DNA from 4 places in the Reinekea marina genome. Region 2 is predicted to be linked to each of the others. Evidence: predicted binding sites of a transcription regulator. Region 2 holds the regulator's gene; each other region holds the start of a gene.
What was found. The regulator sigma-54, encoded in region 2, starts transcription at its own class of promoters, with help from an activator protein. The targets are predictions, from matches to a motif close to TGGCACNNNNNTTGCTNT.

Region 1 (4,185 bases), 530 kb from region 2:
ATCGCAGACCAGCACCAGACCAGCGCCCAATAAGGCAATCCACGGCAGCGATTTTTTAAGATTGTCGCCTATGATTGCACTGATTAGGTTAGGAATGACCAAGCCTAAAAACGGAATAACGCCGGCAATAACAACGGTGATGCCTGAGATTAATGAGACTATGAGAACGCCCCAGCTTAGATACCACTTATAATTGAGGCCTAGGTTTTGTGAATAACTTTTGCCGAGACCAACCAATGTGAATTGATTAGCCGTGATGTAGGCGAGTAGGCAAAGCCCAGCACTGATCCAAAGCAATTCGTAACGACCTTTAAGGATCATCGAAAAGTCACCTTGCACCCATGTCCATATGGCTTGAACCAGATCGTGTTGAAAGGCAATGAACATCACCACGGATGAAATGATGCCCCCATAAATGATGCCAACTAATGGAACAATAACATTTGAGCGTAGCTTGATGCGACTCAGCAAAAACAAAAAACTTGCAGAGCCAAACACGGAGAATAAGGAAGCAACGATCAGTTTTAAGGTCACACTGGTTTGAGGAGCAAAAATGATAAGCAGTAAAACACCTAGTGTCGCCCATTCAACGGTTCCTGTCGTGGTTGGCTCTACAAATTTATTACGCGCTAAGATTTGCATGATAACCCCCGCGACAGCGAGTGACATGCCAGTTAGAAGTACGGCAATTGTTCTGGGAATGCGCGTCTGAAACAGTAAGCTCCAATTGCTCTCTTGTGCAGTGATATCTATGACGCCGATAAATAAACTGGCTACCGCAAGCGCAGCAACCAGTAACAAGGCTAAACCGAATCGAATCATATGAGGCTTAATTCACTATGGCTTTATGTAACTGCGATACTGCTGAATCAACGGCTGTGAGCCCATAAGCCACCAAGTACCAAGACACGCCATCCACGTAGATAATATTTTGCTGCTTATGAACATCCATCGATTTAATGATGTCATTGTCTAGCAACGCTTGGGCGCTCCCTTGCGCAGTACCAATGGCGGCATCTCTATCGAGTACGATCAACCAGTCTGGGTCGGCGTCTTTAATGAACTCAAATGAAATGGGCTCGCCGTGAGTCGCTTCTTCCACATTGTCTACAGCTGGAATTAACCCTAAATCATCGTGAACCCAACCATAGCGAGAGCCAGGACCAAAGGCAGAAATTTTACCGCCCGAAGTTAGAACAAACAGTGCCTTCCCTGCATTCGGAGCAGCTTGCTGAATATCACGCACTTTAGCTTTAATAGCATCGAGCTTTACTTTCGCTTCGGCTTCTTTATCGACCATTTTCGCTAACGATTCGGTCATGCTGTAAAACTGCTGCAAGTAGTTTTCGCCCCAAACAGAAGAGTCAAAGGTGGGAGCAAACTCTGAAAACTGCTCTTTAAATGCTGCGGTTCTAGGTCCAAGTACAATGACATCGGGTTCAAGTGAGGCCGTCATTTCTACATCGGGTTCAAAAAAGCTGCCCACATTGGCGTATTGATCGTCTTTAAATTTTGATAAGTAGCCAATGGTATGGGGTTTTGTAACGCCGATAACTTTTACACCTAGGGTATCGAAGGTATCTAGTGGGGCAAGGCCAAAAGTAACGATTTTCTCAGGTGTTTTGTCCATTTCAAACTTACCTTGAGCGTCCACCAGTGTACCAGCAACGGCATAGGTCATAAGCGCAAAACAGCCTAAGATTAGGGCTTTCGGGTATTTAAGCATGGTAGCTTCCTTTTTGTGAGTTAAGCGGGATGCGTAATATATGAGAATGATTCTTGTTTGTAAATAAGAATTTATATTGTTTGATGAGTGGTTTGAGTGTCGGTTTTATTTACAATTAAGGTGTTAAAAAATGTTAAGGCGGTCACAGAACGCCTAGTTTTCGCAGGTTCAAGACATTGGCCTAGTTATTGCTGTGTTAAAGAGAAATGACCGAATTTAATTAAAAGGATGTAACCATGAAACTAAAGCTCTTCATAAGCGCCTTCTCTATGTTTCTTTTAATCGTAGGCTCTGCTCAGGCAAATCTTATGAAAGGAGAGGGTGGCACAAGTAAATCACTTGTATCGGTTTCTCAGAGCAAGAGTGATTCTGCTAAAGATATCTTAAGCTTACAGTCTAGTTCAGAGAGCAAGACGAATAAGCCTAGTATCTCTAAGGAGTCAGGCAGCAACCAAGGCGTTCTATTTTTTATGAACAGCCAAGTGAACGAAGGCGGTAAAATTCCTGAATTGCCTATCCAGCAAATTCAGTTCAATGATGACTTGGTTATTATTCCAGAGCCACAAGATGACATTGTTGCTGAAGTACCAGAGCCAGCTACTTTCGGGTTACTTGCTTTAGGCTTAACAGGTTTAGTGGCTTCGCGTCGTAAGCGTAGCGCTTAATCGCGTACCAAATTTTAAAAAAGGGCTCCCTAGAGCCCTTTTTTTTGCCTTTAAAAAAATAGACAAATACACTATTTAATTAAAAGATTCATTCGTTCTTGAATTGTTAAGCCCCTTTAGAATCAGTGTATTTTGCCGTTGACGAACTCATTCTGAGCGCCTAGTGTTACCGGGCTAATTTGTTTAAGGGACGCATCTTTATTTTATGAGAGCATTATCGTTGTCATTCGCAATGGCTTTTGTATGTTTGCAAATGCTTTCAATCGCTGGCGCAGATGAATCTGGACCAAGTTATACTTTTGGTGTGGGCATTGCGCCCATTTATGTAGAAGAGCGCGTTAAAAGTGATTACTTAATAGGTGGTCTTACGGTGCTTCCTATTCATACTCAAATATCAACGGGCTACACCCTCAATTCAGAGTATAGGATTGCACTGAAACTATCGAATGATTGGTATCTCGATGAGCAATCTAGGTTGGTTTCAAGCGGGTTATTGGCGGCAACGGTTCGCTATTCTCCAAATGACTTTCATAGTGTTTATATGCAGGCTGGCGCTGGTTTAGCGCTTAAAAATAGACTATCGACAGCAGAGATGAATCAAGGGTTTGGATTTCTATTGGGTGCAGGTAAGCTTTTAACTGGTAAAATTTCATTAGAGCTAACTATGCGACACCTTTCTTTTAATGAGCTGCAAGTTGATCCTAGCCCAGGAGTATCTGAAGATATTTCTTCATTACAGCTTAGTTTAGTGATGCTGACTTTTTAAGGAGCTTTTAAACATTGGATGTAAACTGCAAGCTGAGAATGGTTCGCCCACTTTGTTTATTATTAATCCTTTTTTCTTTTTACAGTTGCGCTTCACTTGGGTCAAAATCTAACAGTGACAAAGTAGCAAAACTGTCGGGTGAAGACTTCGTTTTGTCTTTAGCATCAGAATCTGTAGATTTTGTTCAGTTAAAGCAATCAAATGAAGCAGGTACATTAATGGCGCTCGTGCCATCGGCCGATAAAGCGATGATTACTAAATTGCATCAAGGGAATCGGAGCTTAACTCAGGTTTTGCAGGTGACAGACCCCAGTCGATCCATTGCTACCAGTTTGGCTAAGCATTACCAAAAAAACTATAATTTGCGGTTTGTTGCCAAAGGGACCATCAAAAATATTGACCCTGACTTTCTTCAGCGCGCCCTTAAAAAAGGGCGGTATGTTTTAGATATTAGGGTTATTGCGCTGAAGTTACTGCCAGATACTAGCCGCACTAGGTTTTACCCTATGGCGGCTTTACAGCTTTCTATTATTGATTCGCAAAAAGCCAAAATAATTGTAGAAGACACTTGTTCGTTCTCAGATCCTAATAGTCTTCAGCGTTTATCGGCTTTCTCAGCCGCCAATGGCAAACTGCTCAGCAGTTTTTTATTAAAGCATGCTAACGACTGTTTAAATTATTTCGCGATTGGCAAACCTATGCCAAACCAAACGTCGTTGCCTTCATCTTCAAAACCCACTAATACTGTAGCCTTTCAAAACAGGTCAAAAGGCGGGCTGTTCGATAGCCAAACTACTACCGCGACTTATCAATTAGGGGCATCTTACAAGTTGGCAAAAGATGCTTTTGATCAAGACTTAAATCTACAAGGGTATAATGTGAGTGGGCAGTGGGTTAAGCCCATGTCAGCCGATGCAGGGCTACTGTTTAAAATAGGAGTCGCTGCTTATCAACAGGAGTCATGGCCAAAATGGTCTAATGCCATTTATGTAGCCGATCTTGGTTTAGGTGCCTCATTTGAATCTAGA
Region 2 (4,185 bases):
TTTATCGACTTACCCAACGAAGATGGAAATTCCGTTGAGGTCTCAGGCAATTCAATTGAGTTTTACCCAGCCAAAAACCTCATCATCACTATTGGAAACGCTCAGATTAGCCAAAACGGAAACACCGTTAATGGTGAGCGTATCGAATACAACACTGTAACCGGCCTAATGAACATTCAGTCGCAACGCGCGCTCACGGGCAACCCTGAAGATGAGCAAGCTGAACTCGTCATTATTCCTGGAGCAATTGACTGATGGCCATTCTAAGCGCTCAGCACTTAGCGAAAAGCTACAAAAAGCGCCCGGTGGTTATCGATGTCAGCATCGATGTCGAAGAATCCCAAATTGTTGGGTTACTCGGTCCAAATGGCGCGGGTAAAACCACCTGTTTTTACATGATGGTTGGCTTAGTTGCCGCCGATAAAGGAAAAGTAACCATCAATGGTGAGGAAGTTACGCACCTACCCATGCACGCACGTGCCGCGAAAGGACTGGGGTATTTGCCCCAAGAAGCATCGATTTTCCGTAAACTGAGCGTACAGGATAATATTTTAGCTATATTACAAATGCGCAAAGACCTAAATAAGGCTCAACAAAAAGAACGCTTAGAAGGGTTATTAGAGGAATTTAGCGTTACGCATATTCGAGACAGTCTGGGAATGGCGCTTTCAGGCGGAGAACGACGCCGAGTTGAGATAGCACGAGCACTAGCAATGGAGCCTAAGGTTATATTGCTCGATGAGCCCTTCGCCGGTGTTGATCCCATTTCTGTTGGGGACATCAAAGAAATTATTTACCATTTACAAAAACGAGGCATTGCTGTGCTCATCACCGATCACAATGTTCGTGAAACGCTCGACATCTGCGAAAAAGCCTACATTGTCGGCAATGGCCACATTATTGCCGAAGGCAGTGCCGAAGATGTATTAAGTAATCAGACCGTGCGCGATATTTACCTCGGAGAACAATTTCGCCTTTAAAACGAGTAAACTATTTTTACGTTATAACGGGCTAATCTAATTAAATCGGTTATGATGAGCTATAGGTATTCAGTTATTATTGTTAAATCACGTGTAAGTGAGTAGTAAAAAAGTATGAAGACATCTCTACAACTTAAAATGAGTCAGTCTCTGACGATGACGCCGCAGTTGCAGCAGGCGATTAAGTTATTACAACTATCCACTCTCGATTTACAGCAAGAAATTCAAGAAGCTTTAGACTCTAATCCAATGTTAGAAGTCAATGAAGACATGGCATCTGCCGATGCTGATCATTCGGCAAAAAATACAGCCAAAGAAGACATCGTTGAAACACCCGATACCGCCAACGAGCCGACTAAAGAAATTGAAATAGCCGAAAATATTCCCGATGATCTGGGCGTCGATAGCTCTTGGGATGACATCTATACTCACACGCCTACCAGCCACGGCACAGCAAGTGCAGACGACGATTACAACTTAGAAAATGTACATGGCACTACAGATTCATTGCTCAGCCATTTACAATGGCAACTCAATCTTACGCCGATGTCGGACAAAGACCGAATAATCGCCGAAGCGATCTTAGAAAGCACTGACGATGATGGCTATTTATCGAGCCAAGTTAACGATATTTTTGAAGGCTTGGTTGAAGACCTTTCTGTTGAAGATAATCCGCTTGAACTCGATGAAGTCGAAGCGGTACTGCACCGTTTACAACAGTTTGACCCTCCTGGCGTCTGTGCCACAGATTTATCCGATTGTTTATCCATTCAGTTAAAACAACTTCCCAGCGATACCGATCATAGAGATATTGCCATCAAGTTAGTGGAAGACCATATTGCCCTACTCGGCACAAAAGATTTCACGGGCATTATGCGCAAGCTTAAAATCAAAGAGGATGAATTACGTGCGGCTATATTGCTCATTCAGACTCTTAACCCTAAGCCAGGAAGCACGGTAGATACCGGAAACTCGGAATACGTTGTTCCTGATGTCATTGTAAGCAAAGACATCAAAAACAATCGATGGCGCGTTGAATTAAACCCCGATATTGCACCCAAACTTCGAGTAAATTCCTCATATGCCTCTATGGTTAAGCGTGCCGATAACTCTTCCGATAACAATTACCTAAAAGATCACTTGGCCGAGGCGCGCTGGTTTATTAAAAGTTTGCAAAGCCGGAATGAAACGCTGCTCAAAGTCGCCACTACGATTGTCGAGTTTCAACGCGGGTTTTTCGACTATGGTGATGAAGCCATGAAACCCTTAGTGTTGCACGATATAGCCCAAGCAGTAGACATGCACGAATCCACTATTTCGCGAGTTACCACTCAAAAGTACATGCATACGCCCCGTGGTATCTATGAATTGAAGTATTTCTTTAGCAGCCACGTCAGTACAGACTCAGGTGGTGAATGCTCAAGTACCGCAATTCGCGCATTGATAAAAAAGCTCATTGCGGCTGAAAACACACGGAAACCGCTCAGCGACTCTAAAATCGCAACCCTTTTAGGCGAGCAAGGAATCAAAGTAGCGCGACGAACCATTGCTAAATATAGAGAAGCACTCAACATTCCTCCGTCAAATGAACGTAAGAGTTTGACTTAACGCATAAATATTTCAAATTCGACTTGAAGTTTTGACCGACAAGAGCAATATTTAATAGTAAGAAGAATAAATTAGCTTGATGAACAACAACTTCGTTGTTCAACCCCGATCTACTCAAGGGAGTGGATCTTTTATAACTGCAAGAGGAGCAGCCCATGCAAGTCAATATCAGCGGTCACCATGTTGAAGTCACAGAAGCCCTCCACGAATTTGTAAATGCACGTTTAGAAAAGCTACAGCGACACTATGATCAAATAGGAAATGTTCAAGTGACGCTCACCGTCGAAAAGCTAAGACAAAAAGCGGAGGCTTCGATTAACATTAAAGGCGCGCAACTGCACGCTGAAGCCGTCGATGAAGATTTATACACTTCTATTGATCAAATGACAGACAAACTCGATCGCCAACTTTTAAAACATAAAGAAAAAGCGGTCGCACGCGCACACGGAAACTAAAGTCACTTATGACATCATTACAACAAGTACTGAGCGTTGAACGAACCTTTATTGGCCACTTCGGCGCAAGTAAAAAGAAAGTACTTCAAACGCTTGCTGAGCGACTATCTCCGTCGCTCAGCGGACTCTCAGAACACGCCCTATTTGATGCACTGGTTGCACGCGAACGATTAGGAAGCACTGGCATTGGTTTAGGTGTCGCTGTTCCCCATTGTCGCTTAGATGGTATTCATTCACCCATCGCTGCATTAGTTAAACTCGATAAAGCGGTCGATTTTGAAGCCATTGATCACAAACCCGTCGATATTATTTTTGTTTTAATCGTTCCACCTGAAGCCACCGATGAGCATTTACAGTTATTAGCAAATGTCGTCGAAAGAGTTAATAATTCTGCTACACTAGATAACATACGCGACTGCGACACGGTTGAAGCATTATTCAATACGTTTGTTAGCTAAATCTAAAATAATTTTTAATGAGGCAACCCATGACGGCACAACCGTTTCGGCTGGTGATTATCAGCGGACGCTCAGGGTCTGGTAAATCTACGGTTTTAAATACATTAGAAGATGCTGGCTTTACTTGCATCGATAATTTACCGCCCCCTATGCTACCTGAGCTTGTCGGTTGGATGTCGGCTTCATCGGGAAACCGCCAAGTTGCTGTGTGTGTCGATGTTCGAGTGTCTTCAGAAGGCATTACCGACTTACCTGAAATATTACGCAATTTGCCGAATGCGATAAAAGCCGAAGTTTTATTTTTAGATGCCGATGAATCTATTTTGCTTCAACGCTTTTCAGCGACACGACGAAAACACCCACTCACAAACGAAGACCGCTCACTAGCCGAAGCCATTGAACGCGAGGCAGAATTGCTCGCCCCAATTTCGAATCGTGCCGATCTGAAGATAGACACTAGCTTGCTATCATTACAAGAGTTTCGTGAGCAAATAAAAGAAAAACTCATCGAAAAACCCAAAGGTCTTTCATTGCAGTTCTTAAGCTTTGGATTTAAACATGGCATTCCAAAAGATGCCGACTTAGTATTTGATGTGCGTTGTTTACCAAACCCTTTCTGGGAGAAAAGCTTGCGGCAATTTACGGGTAGAGACAAACCTATCCAAGAGTTTTTGCAAAAAGAAA
Region 3 (4,185 bases), 290 kb from region 2:
TTGCTACGACTGTACTGGCATCTACAACGGTATATCCTAGTGTTTGCGCTTTATCTTTTTCGGCTGACTCAATCCAAATGGCTTCGAGCCCGAAAGCAGGGTCGACCGTTTTAACCCCTTCTAACGGACCAAACACTTCCCCGGGATTAATAGCCAATTCTTTTTCTGGGTACACCTCCCCATCAGCGACAGAAACACCCATTAAAGTTAGTTGGTAAGCATTTGGCATTAAATCTAGGTTGTCACGAATGTGAATAGAAGGGACTAAAAACCCGAGCTCTTGCGATAACTTTTTACGAATCCCTTTAATGCGCCCCAACAACTGCCCTCCTTGCGATCGATCTACTAGCGGTATCAGTCGATAGCCCACCTCTAACCCTATGACATCAACCGGCTGCACGTCATCCCAACTCAACTCTTTTGTCTCTTCGGGGCTCGGTGTTACCGGCGGAGGCCCTTCTAATGAAGCTTTTTTGTCCGCACCACCAATTTGAGGGCTACCAAATGCCGGCGAACCGGCCTTCATAGGTACAAAGGGCGTCCCTTCTTCGACACTTTCTTTATACTTAATAAAAAATGCGCCCAAAAGAGAAATCACCGCCAAACTCAAAAACACGAAGTGAGGCATTCCTGGGATAATACCCATTATAAATAATACGAAGGCAGTTATAGATAATGCATTTGGCGTACCAAACATCTGCTGGGAGATTTGATCGCCCATTTGAATGCTTGAGCTGTTTCTGGTCACCATAATGGCGGCCGCTACAGATAACAATAGCGAAGGAATTTGTGCGACTAAGCCATCACCAATCGTTAACAGCGCATATTTCTGCACAGCATCTGAAAACTCAAGGTTGTGCTGCATCATACCTATGACCAGTCCACCCACAATGTTGATCACAAGAATTAAGATGCCCGCTACGGCATCGCCGCGTACAAATTTTGACGCACCGTCCATTGAACCATAAAAATCGGCTTCTTGAGAAATTTCGGCTCGACGCGTTTTAGCCGTATCGGCATCAATCAAGCCTGCGTTAAGGTCAGCATCTATGGCCATTTGCTTGCCTGGCATCGCGTCTAACGTAAATCGAGCGCTCACTTCAGACACTCGCCCGGCACCTTTGGTGACAACGACAAAATTAATAATCATTAAAATGGCAAACACCACCAAACCTACGGCATAGTTACCACCAATCAACACTTCACCAAACGCTTCAATGACTTTACCAGCAGCATCACCGCCTTGATGACCATGCATCAAAACCACTCGAGTTGAAGCTACATTCAGCGCTAAACGCATTAAAGTAGCGACAAGAATAATGGATGGAAACACTGAGAAATCGAGTGGCCTTAAAACATAAATAGACACCAGAAGCACTACGATGGATAAGGCAATATTAAAGGTGAAAAACGTATCGAGCATCAACGTTGGAACAGGTAACGTCATTAACCCAAGAAGCATCAGTAGGAATACTGGAACGCCCAATAAACGCTTACTGGCGAGTTGAGCATTACGCCCAGTACCTCGCAGTACGGCCTGACCATCGACATGTTTAAACTGGGATCCGGCAGAGCGGACAGAATCAAATAGCGCCATTCGTCAAAATTCAGTCAATAAAGTAAGTTAACTGAATAGATCGCAAGTATTAGGCCAAGTTGGTGCAAAATTTATAATTTAAGGAAAGATGTTTCTGCGGCAAGAAAGCGCAGCGCGCCGATTGATTATAAATCGAACACGCTGCTGATTAATAATTAAACTTCGTCTTCCCAAATCACAGAAGACAATTCGCCTTTCATGGCAATTGTGCGGTAATGATCTTCAAGATCGGTGCGTTTTATTTTTAAAGTAGGCGTCAAATACTGATTCTCAATTGTCCAAGCATCTTTCGCGACAATGAGGCAATCAAGCTTTTGATGAGACTCTAATTTTTCATTCACCGAAGTAAGCGTTTCTTGAAGAGATTCACGAATTGGCGCACGTTCCGCATTTTGTAAATGCTCAGCCAATACTATGACCGCAACAGGTTGCTTTCGACCCGTCCCCATGACGCATATTTGCTCAATATTAGCATTAGAAGCTAATAAAGATTCAATAGGAACCGGTGCAACGTATTTGCCTTTGCCGGTCTTGAACTCTTCTTTAACGCGCCCAATAATTTTGAAGCTGCCATCAGGGTTCTTCAAGGCACGGTCACCCGTATGGAACCATCCGTCGGTGAAGGCTTCGGCTGTGGCTTCTGGGTTTTTATAGTATTCCTTAAATACAGCATCGCCTTTAATTATAATTTCACCCTCATCTGACAGTGACATCTCAACGCAATCACACGGCATGCCGATCGTACCTATGCGGCTAGCCTCAAATGGCAAGTTAGTGCAAGAAAGACCCGTTGTTTCGGTCATTCCCCAACCTTCACAAATATTCACGCCGATGGTGGTATACCATTGTAAAATACTCGGTGAAATAGGCGCTGAACCCGAGCCAAAAAGTCGAGCGCTGTTGAGCCCTAATCCAGTTCGAACTTTCTTAGCAATTAATTTACCGATCAACGGTATTTTAAGGAGTTTTTCGAGTTTTTTAGCCGGTAGTTTTTCATAAACGCCCGATTGAAAACGCGTCCACAGTCTTGGTACCGATAAAAATAAGGTCGGCTGTGCGTACTTTAAATCATCAACAAAGGTGTCTAACGACTCTACAAAGTAAATCTTGCCACCGCCGTACAGACTTGGCCCTTGAATAACGCCGCGCTCCGTAATGTGCGCCAAAGGTAAATAAGACACCGCTCGATCTTCTGGACCTAACTCCATAGACTTAGAGTGTGTTTCGCTGACCGATGCAAAATTTTTGAAGGTGATGATAACGCCTTTCGGGTTTCCGGTACTGCCTGATGTATAGACAATACTCATAATGTCATCAAGGCTTGGGTCTACTGGGTTTTCTATCGGCTGATAATCTTGCAACCACTGATTCCACTGCATATCAGCGTTGGCTGTTGGGTAAGGAAATGCAATGCGAGGGATAGAGCCATCGAGCACATTGTTTGCGGCGGTAACATCGTCTAATTTACCAACAAACACGGCTTTGGCTTCACTGTGCTCTAGAATATATTTAAGAGTGCTTTCACCGGCAGTCGAATAAATAGGCACACTGATCATGCCGGCCATCATTATGGCCCAATCGGCCAGAAACCATTCCGCTGAGTTTTTCGCTAATATGGCCACCTTATCACCTGGCTGTAAGCCTTGAGCTTGGAGACCAGCCGCAATCACTTGCACCTGCCTTAACGATTCTTTCCAAGTAATAATGCGCCATTGGCGGTTCGCCGGTTGATGAAGAAAGGGTCTATCGCCCGAATTTTCAGCATGGCTTCGTAACATTTCAAGCGGTGTACGGTAATTCATAGTTTTTCCTTACGCTATTTTTATAGTTATTGGAGAGCTCGCTCTACTTCACCAAATAATTCGTTCATCTGCAAGCATCACTATGGCATTATCAACCTGATTTCGTAAATCATAGAATAAACTATGATATAACCAGTGATTCAACAGCATTCAGCAATAGGATGACGCATTGTCCAGTATGACATCGACTCAAAAAATGATCTTTTCAATGGTTGCGCTATTGATGTCTTTATTAGCCAATCTATTCTTATATTTCGAAAACAACCAGCGCCAAATTCAGGTTACCGAGCTCACATCGGAAATAACAACCTTAGAAACACAGAACGAGCAAAGCCAACAGAGCCAGCGTCAGCGTGGAGAGCAAGTAGAGCTGATGCAATCCACTCAATTAGAGCTGGCAACAATGATTAGAGAGTTGCAATCTGCTTTAACCAACTTAAAAGCAGATTATCAAAAGAGTCAAGAAATTGCCTTACTGTCGGCTCAGCAACTTGAGCTCGCCAAGCAGCAAGCAAAGAAGTTTGAATTAGACCTCGAAACCACTCGTCGCCAGCTCACCAATGCTGATGCTACGATTGCGAATTTGAAGCGAGCCTTAGAAAATCGCACCCACGTATCGAACAGCGCTTCTCCCATCGACTCTGTGTCTTTAAGTAATCTAATCAAAGAAGTTAAAGCCATAGATCCAAACAATGAAATTGGCATTGTACAAAAATCGGATCAGTCGATTTCAATCAGCATTCCGCTAGAAACTCTATTTGTGCCGGGCACCGTGCAATTACGCGC
Region 4 (4,185 bases), 800 kb from region 2:
ATCTTCTTATCTGTGGTTATTTTATCGGAGCGACTAGGGGAGACCTTGTTCACCTAGTCGCTCCAGGAATATACTGGTTACATTGCAAAGCACGATTGCAGAACACTGCGAAGGTTTGCATACTGTCTCTATAGCGAACAGCATGCCAACTCACACAAGCCTTTAATATCAATAACTTACAGCCGATTTGAAATATAAGGTAAACTAGTGCGCACCAAAACAATGCAAAAACACGTCGTAATACAGGGTGATTAATTAGCATGACCTGTTTTGGCGCATTCACTTTTTAGACACAATAAATGGGGCATTCCATGAAATTACCGAACGACGCAATTGAACAACTGGTCCAGCAAATCAATGAAGCATTAAGCCAAGGTAAGCAGGTAAAACAGGACATCCAGGAAAATATTAAAGCCTTGATCCAACAGCAGGTGACCAAGCTCGATGTTGTAAGCCGCGAAGAGTTCGAAGTGCAGCAACGCATTCTAGAAAATACGCGTGCACAACTTGATCAATTGCAACAACAATTAAATGATTTAGAAAACTCATAATATTCATACAATCACGGCTGCCATTTAAAAGCGAAATGACCTCTGACACTATAAAGATAAGCGTTATCCGTTAAGCTAAAGAACAAATCAAGGTTCAATGTTCAGCCTTCATTCATTTAGAACGGAATACAATGCGCTACGTTTACTCATGCTAAGGAGCTCAGCCATGACTTTTATTAATAAATCACTAGGGCTAAGTGTGTTAACACTCACTGTTGCCCTCAGTGGTGCCGCAATGGCAAAGGATACGCTAATAGATGTTGAAAACGCTCGAATCGGTGGTTTCGGCGGGCCAGTTTTTAAGGCCAGTCAAATCAAAAACACTGAAACATTCGAGTTAGGGGGCATGGGTGGAGCAACCTTTACCACTGGAAAGCACTCTATAATGATTGGCGGCGGCGGTTACGGCTTAGTCAATGAAATCAGCTGGGGTGTAAATACTCAGCTAGAGATGGGCTATGGCGGCTTGATGGTTGGTTACACCTATAACCCTGAAGCGTTAATTCATGTGGATACGTTTTTAATGCTCGGTGCGGGTGGTGCTTCGGTCATCGATTCACGTAATGCAAATAATCCAGAAGAGCTAGGCAGCTTTTTAGTCACTGAACTGACCTCTCAAATAGAGATTAACGTAACAGACTTTATGGAAGTGGGTATAGGAGCTAGCTACCGTTTAACCACAGACCCAGATATCACTGGCTTATCTGCAGCCGATCTGTCGAAGCCTGGTGTTCATATCAGCTTTCAGTTTGGATCTCTTTAGTAAATAGTTTAACCATAAAAAAACCGGCCTAAGCCGGTTTTTTTATACGCGAACCTTCTTGAGAAGATTTAAGCGACGGCAGCAGAGCCACCTTTACGACGAGCGATTAACAAGCCGAAAACGCCCATGCCGAATAAAGCAAAGGTTGCTGGCTCTGGTACTACTGTCCAATTACCCATTAGGTTATCGTTACCACAACCCATAGTGAAATGGCTGTAGAAAGTAGTCGATTCACCTAATTGCGCATAAAGTTCGGTTAAATCTAGGCTCATAGCGTAGTGATCACCACCTGCGAAGCCAGTTTCACGGTCAGTCAAGCCCGACTGCACAGACAAAGAGCCTGAACCTACTTTCTTGCCGCCATCTTCATATCGCCAAGGGCTAGAGCCTTCGTTTTGCTGGTACCAAGCACCCAAAACATCAGTATCTTCATCGATAGCAAGAATATCGAAAGAGCCTGTTGTGAAATCCAAGTCTAGTACGTAGTTATAGCCGTATTTGTTTTTCTCTGAAAGGTTACCGTTAGAACCACCGCGGTGAATATCGCCGTACAATGGTGTACCAGTAGACAAAAACAAATCACCAGAATCGAAATGGCCATTGCCTTCACCTTCGCCGTTAACGAAATCGTAACCGCCAACTAAAGTTAAAACGTTACCATCTACAAAGGTACCCTCTAAATCCCAAACTTGATTAGCAACCATGCCAGGCTCAACTTCCTGGTCTTCTCGATCACTCCACCAATTAGTTCCAGAATGGTTCTTATCACTAATGGTTACATCCGTTCCAAACATGCCGGCGTTTGCTTGTAACGCTAATCCTAGCGTGCTGGCCGCAACTAATCCTTTAATCCATTTGCTGTTCATCTTTAAACCTTAATAATGTTCAGTGAGTTTTGCATAGGTTTCTATATCAATAATCATGCCAACCTCAAAACCCCCGTAAAGTGTGGGGGTTGTCACAAAGTAAAGCTATCAGTGTAAAGATATTCGACACACTCTTACGCAACTCAAACTTTTATGTAAGGTTATTCGACAACGCTAAAACCAACTCACAATTTCAGAGAAGTTCTCATCATCGGTGTAGTCACTTTTCGACCAGCCTAAACGCACAATGACAAGGTTCTCATCTGGAATCACCATCACCCTTTGTTCGCGGTTTCCCATTGCGGCGTAAACGTTTTCGGCAAGGCTTGGCCAACGTTTAGTGGCATCGCCTTTATTCAGCCACCACTGGTATCCATAAGAGGCTTTATTGGCTGAAGAGTTAGGTAATAACGATTGCGCAACCCATTGCTCGGTGACAAGGCGTTGCCCGTTTAACTTGCCTTTATTCAGCATCAGCAAACCTACTTTTGCCCAATCGCGGGCACTGGCGAATAGGTAAGAGCTGCCCATTACCAACCCTTGTGCATCGGTTTCAAAGGTGACTGACGACATTCGCAGTGGTCTAAAAAATTGATCGACTAACGTATTAAAATCTTGAGCATTATTACCTGGCAATTTTTCATGCACCAGCGCTGAAAGTAAGTTCGCAGAGCCAGAAGAATATTGGTAATGCGTTCCAGGCTTATGTCTTGTTTTTACTTGTTCCAAAAAGCCTGCGGTATCTTCCGATTGGAATAACATTTTGGTAGCTATTTGACCCGGGTCGTATTCCTCTTCATAGGCTAAGCCATCGGTCATCGTTAATAGGTGCTTTAACTGAATGTCTTTGCGCTCATCGGTCCAACTTGGAAACAACTGGTTATCTTCAACGTTCAACATCCCATTCATTTCGAGCTGTCCGATCAACAATGCATTAATGCTTTTGGTCATCGACCAACCCAACAGAGGCGTATTTTCGTCGATACCCGCCGCATAAGATTCAGCAATGACTTTTCCATCTTTTACGACCAGTAATGCACGCGTATCGTGCTCAGCTTGATTGTCTTTTTCGAGTAATCTGTCGAGCTTTGATTGAATGTCTGGATCAATCGTAAAAACCACATTGCCTTTTGGCCATGCTGCTTGCGGAGCAATGATAGGATCAAATGCGATCGATTTTCTAGGATCATGTTTGTTGTAATCTAAATAACAACCAACACCCTCATGATAAGAAGCGCTGCGCGCAAACGGCCCTAAGGCGGCCACTACAAGCCTATTGTCTTGGTTATATTCGTAATTCAGTAGCGATAAAATTGGCGAGTACACTTTGATGTCGGCGGCGATTTTTTTCTCGTCAAACCCTGAGACGTATTTTGCCGAGCACGCGAGTTTAGCGCCGATGCCCGTGGCAACGGAAGGCGCATTCACTAAATACACCGGCGAATAGCCTAACCCCCAGTATGCAACGGCTAATAGTATCGCTATTAAAAGCGAGATACTGACTGATAATCTAACAAACCACTTTTTCATTCTTACAGACCTTTTTATTTTTATATAAGCCACTTTATCATTTTGTTTGCAGGCTTTAATACTAGAGAAAGCTTTTAATGATGAAACTGAACCAATCCATCCATTTAGAGCCGTTTACTCAGATTTAATTCAGTAAAACCGCTCTGTATTTCGGGCATAAAAAAACCGAGCATAGCTCGGTTTTTTTTAACGGTACAGACTAGTTTCGGTCTATAGCATTTAGCTCTCTAAACGCTTGCTCTAGGCGCTCTACCATACCTACCTGACCTGCGCGCAACCAAACACGTGGATCATAGTATTTCTTGTTTGGAGAGTCTTCACCTTCAGGGTTGCCGATCTGCCCTTGTAGGTAATCGTGGTTCTTGGCTTCGTACTCACGCACGCCATTCCAAGTTGCCCACTGAGTATCGGTATCGATGTTCATCTTGATAACACCGTAGCTAATAGACTCTTTAATTTCTTCAGCTGTAGAACC

Region 1: a site for sigma-54 is predicted at 1,904-1,921, ahead of QWZ13_RS04615 (PEP-CTERM sorting domain-containing protein). Genes of this name have one in related genera too.
Region 3: a site for sigma-54 is predicted at 1,637-1,654, ahead of flhA (flagellar biosynthesis protein FlhA). Genes of this name have one in related genera too.
Region 4: a site for sigma-54 is predicted at 2,224-2,241, ahead of QWZ13_RS03265 (PEP-CTERM sorting domain-containing protein). Genes of this name have one in related genera too.

Annotation. Positions count from the first base shown of each region.
Region 1 is NZ_JAUFQI010000001.1:874,925-879,109, forward strand. It holds gene QWZ13_RS04605 (ABC transporter permease) at 1-822, opposite strand, end outside; gene QWZ13_RS04610 (siderophore ABC transporter substrate-binding protein) at 830-1,726, opposite strand; gene QWZ13_RS04615 (PEP-CTERM sorting domain-containing protein) at 1,963-2,391, shown strand; gene QWZ13_RS04620 (hypothetical protein) at 2,597-3,157, shown strand; gene QWZ13_RS04625 (hypothetical protein) at 3,172-4,185, shown strand, end outside.
Region 2 is NZ_JAUFQI010000001.1:1,400,119-1,404,303, reverse strand. It holds gene lptA (lipopolysaccharide transport periplasmic protein LptA) at 1-255, shown strand, start outside; gene lptB (LPS export ABC transporter ATP-binding protein) at 255-980, shown strand; gene QWZ13_RS07350 (RNA polymerase factor sigma-54) at 1,095-2,588, shown strand; gene QWZ13_RS07345 (hypothetical protein) at 2,548-2,754, opposite strand; gene hpf (ribosome hibernation-promoting factor, HPF/YfiA family) at 2,744-3,043, shown strand; gene QWZ13_RS07335 (PTS sugar transporter subunit IIA) at 3,052-3,501, shown strand; gene rapZ (RNase adapter RapZ) at 3,519-4,185, shown strand, end outside.
Region 3 is NZ_JAUFQI010000001.1:1,685,378-1,689,562, reverse strand. It holds gene flhA (flagellar biosynthesis protein FlhA) at 1-1,597, opposite strand, end outside; gene QWZ13_RS08925 (AMP-binding protein) at 1,753-3,399, opposite strand; gene QWZ13_RS08920 (OmpA/MotB family protein) at 3,578-4,185, shown strand, end outside.
Region 4 is NZ_JAUFQI010000001.1:602,686-606,870, reverse strand. It holds gene QWZ13_RS03280 (hypothetical protein) at 50-283, opposite strand; gene QWZ13_RS03275 (accessory factor UbiK family protein) at 312-551, shown strand; gene QWZ13_RS03270 (hypothetical protein) at 649-1,314, shown strand; gene QWZ13_RS03265 (PEP-CTERM sorting domain-containing protein) at 1,383-2,180, opposite strand; gene QWZ13_RS03260 (serine hydrolase domain-containing protein) at 2,355-3,710, opposite strand; gene fbaA (class II fructose-bisphosphate aldolase) at 3,910-4,185, opposite strand, start outside.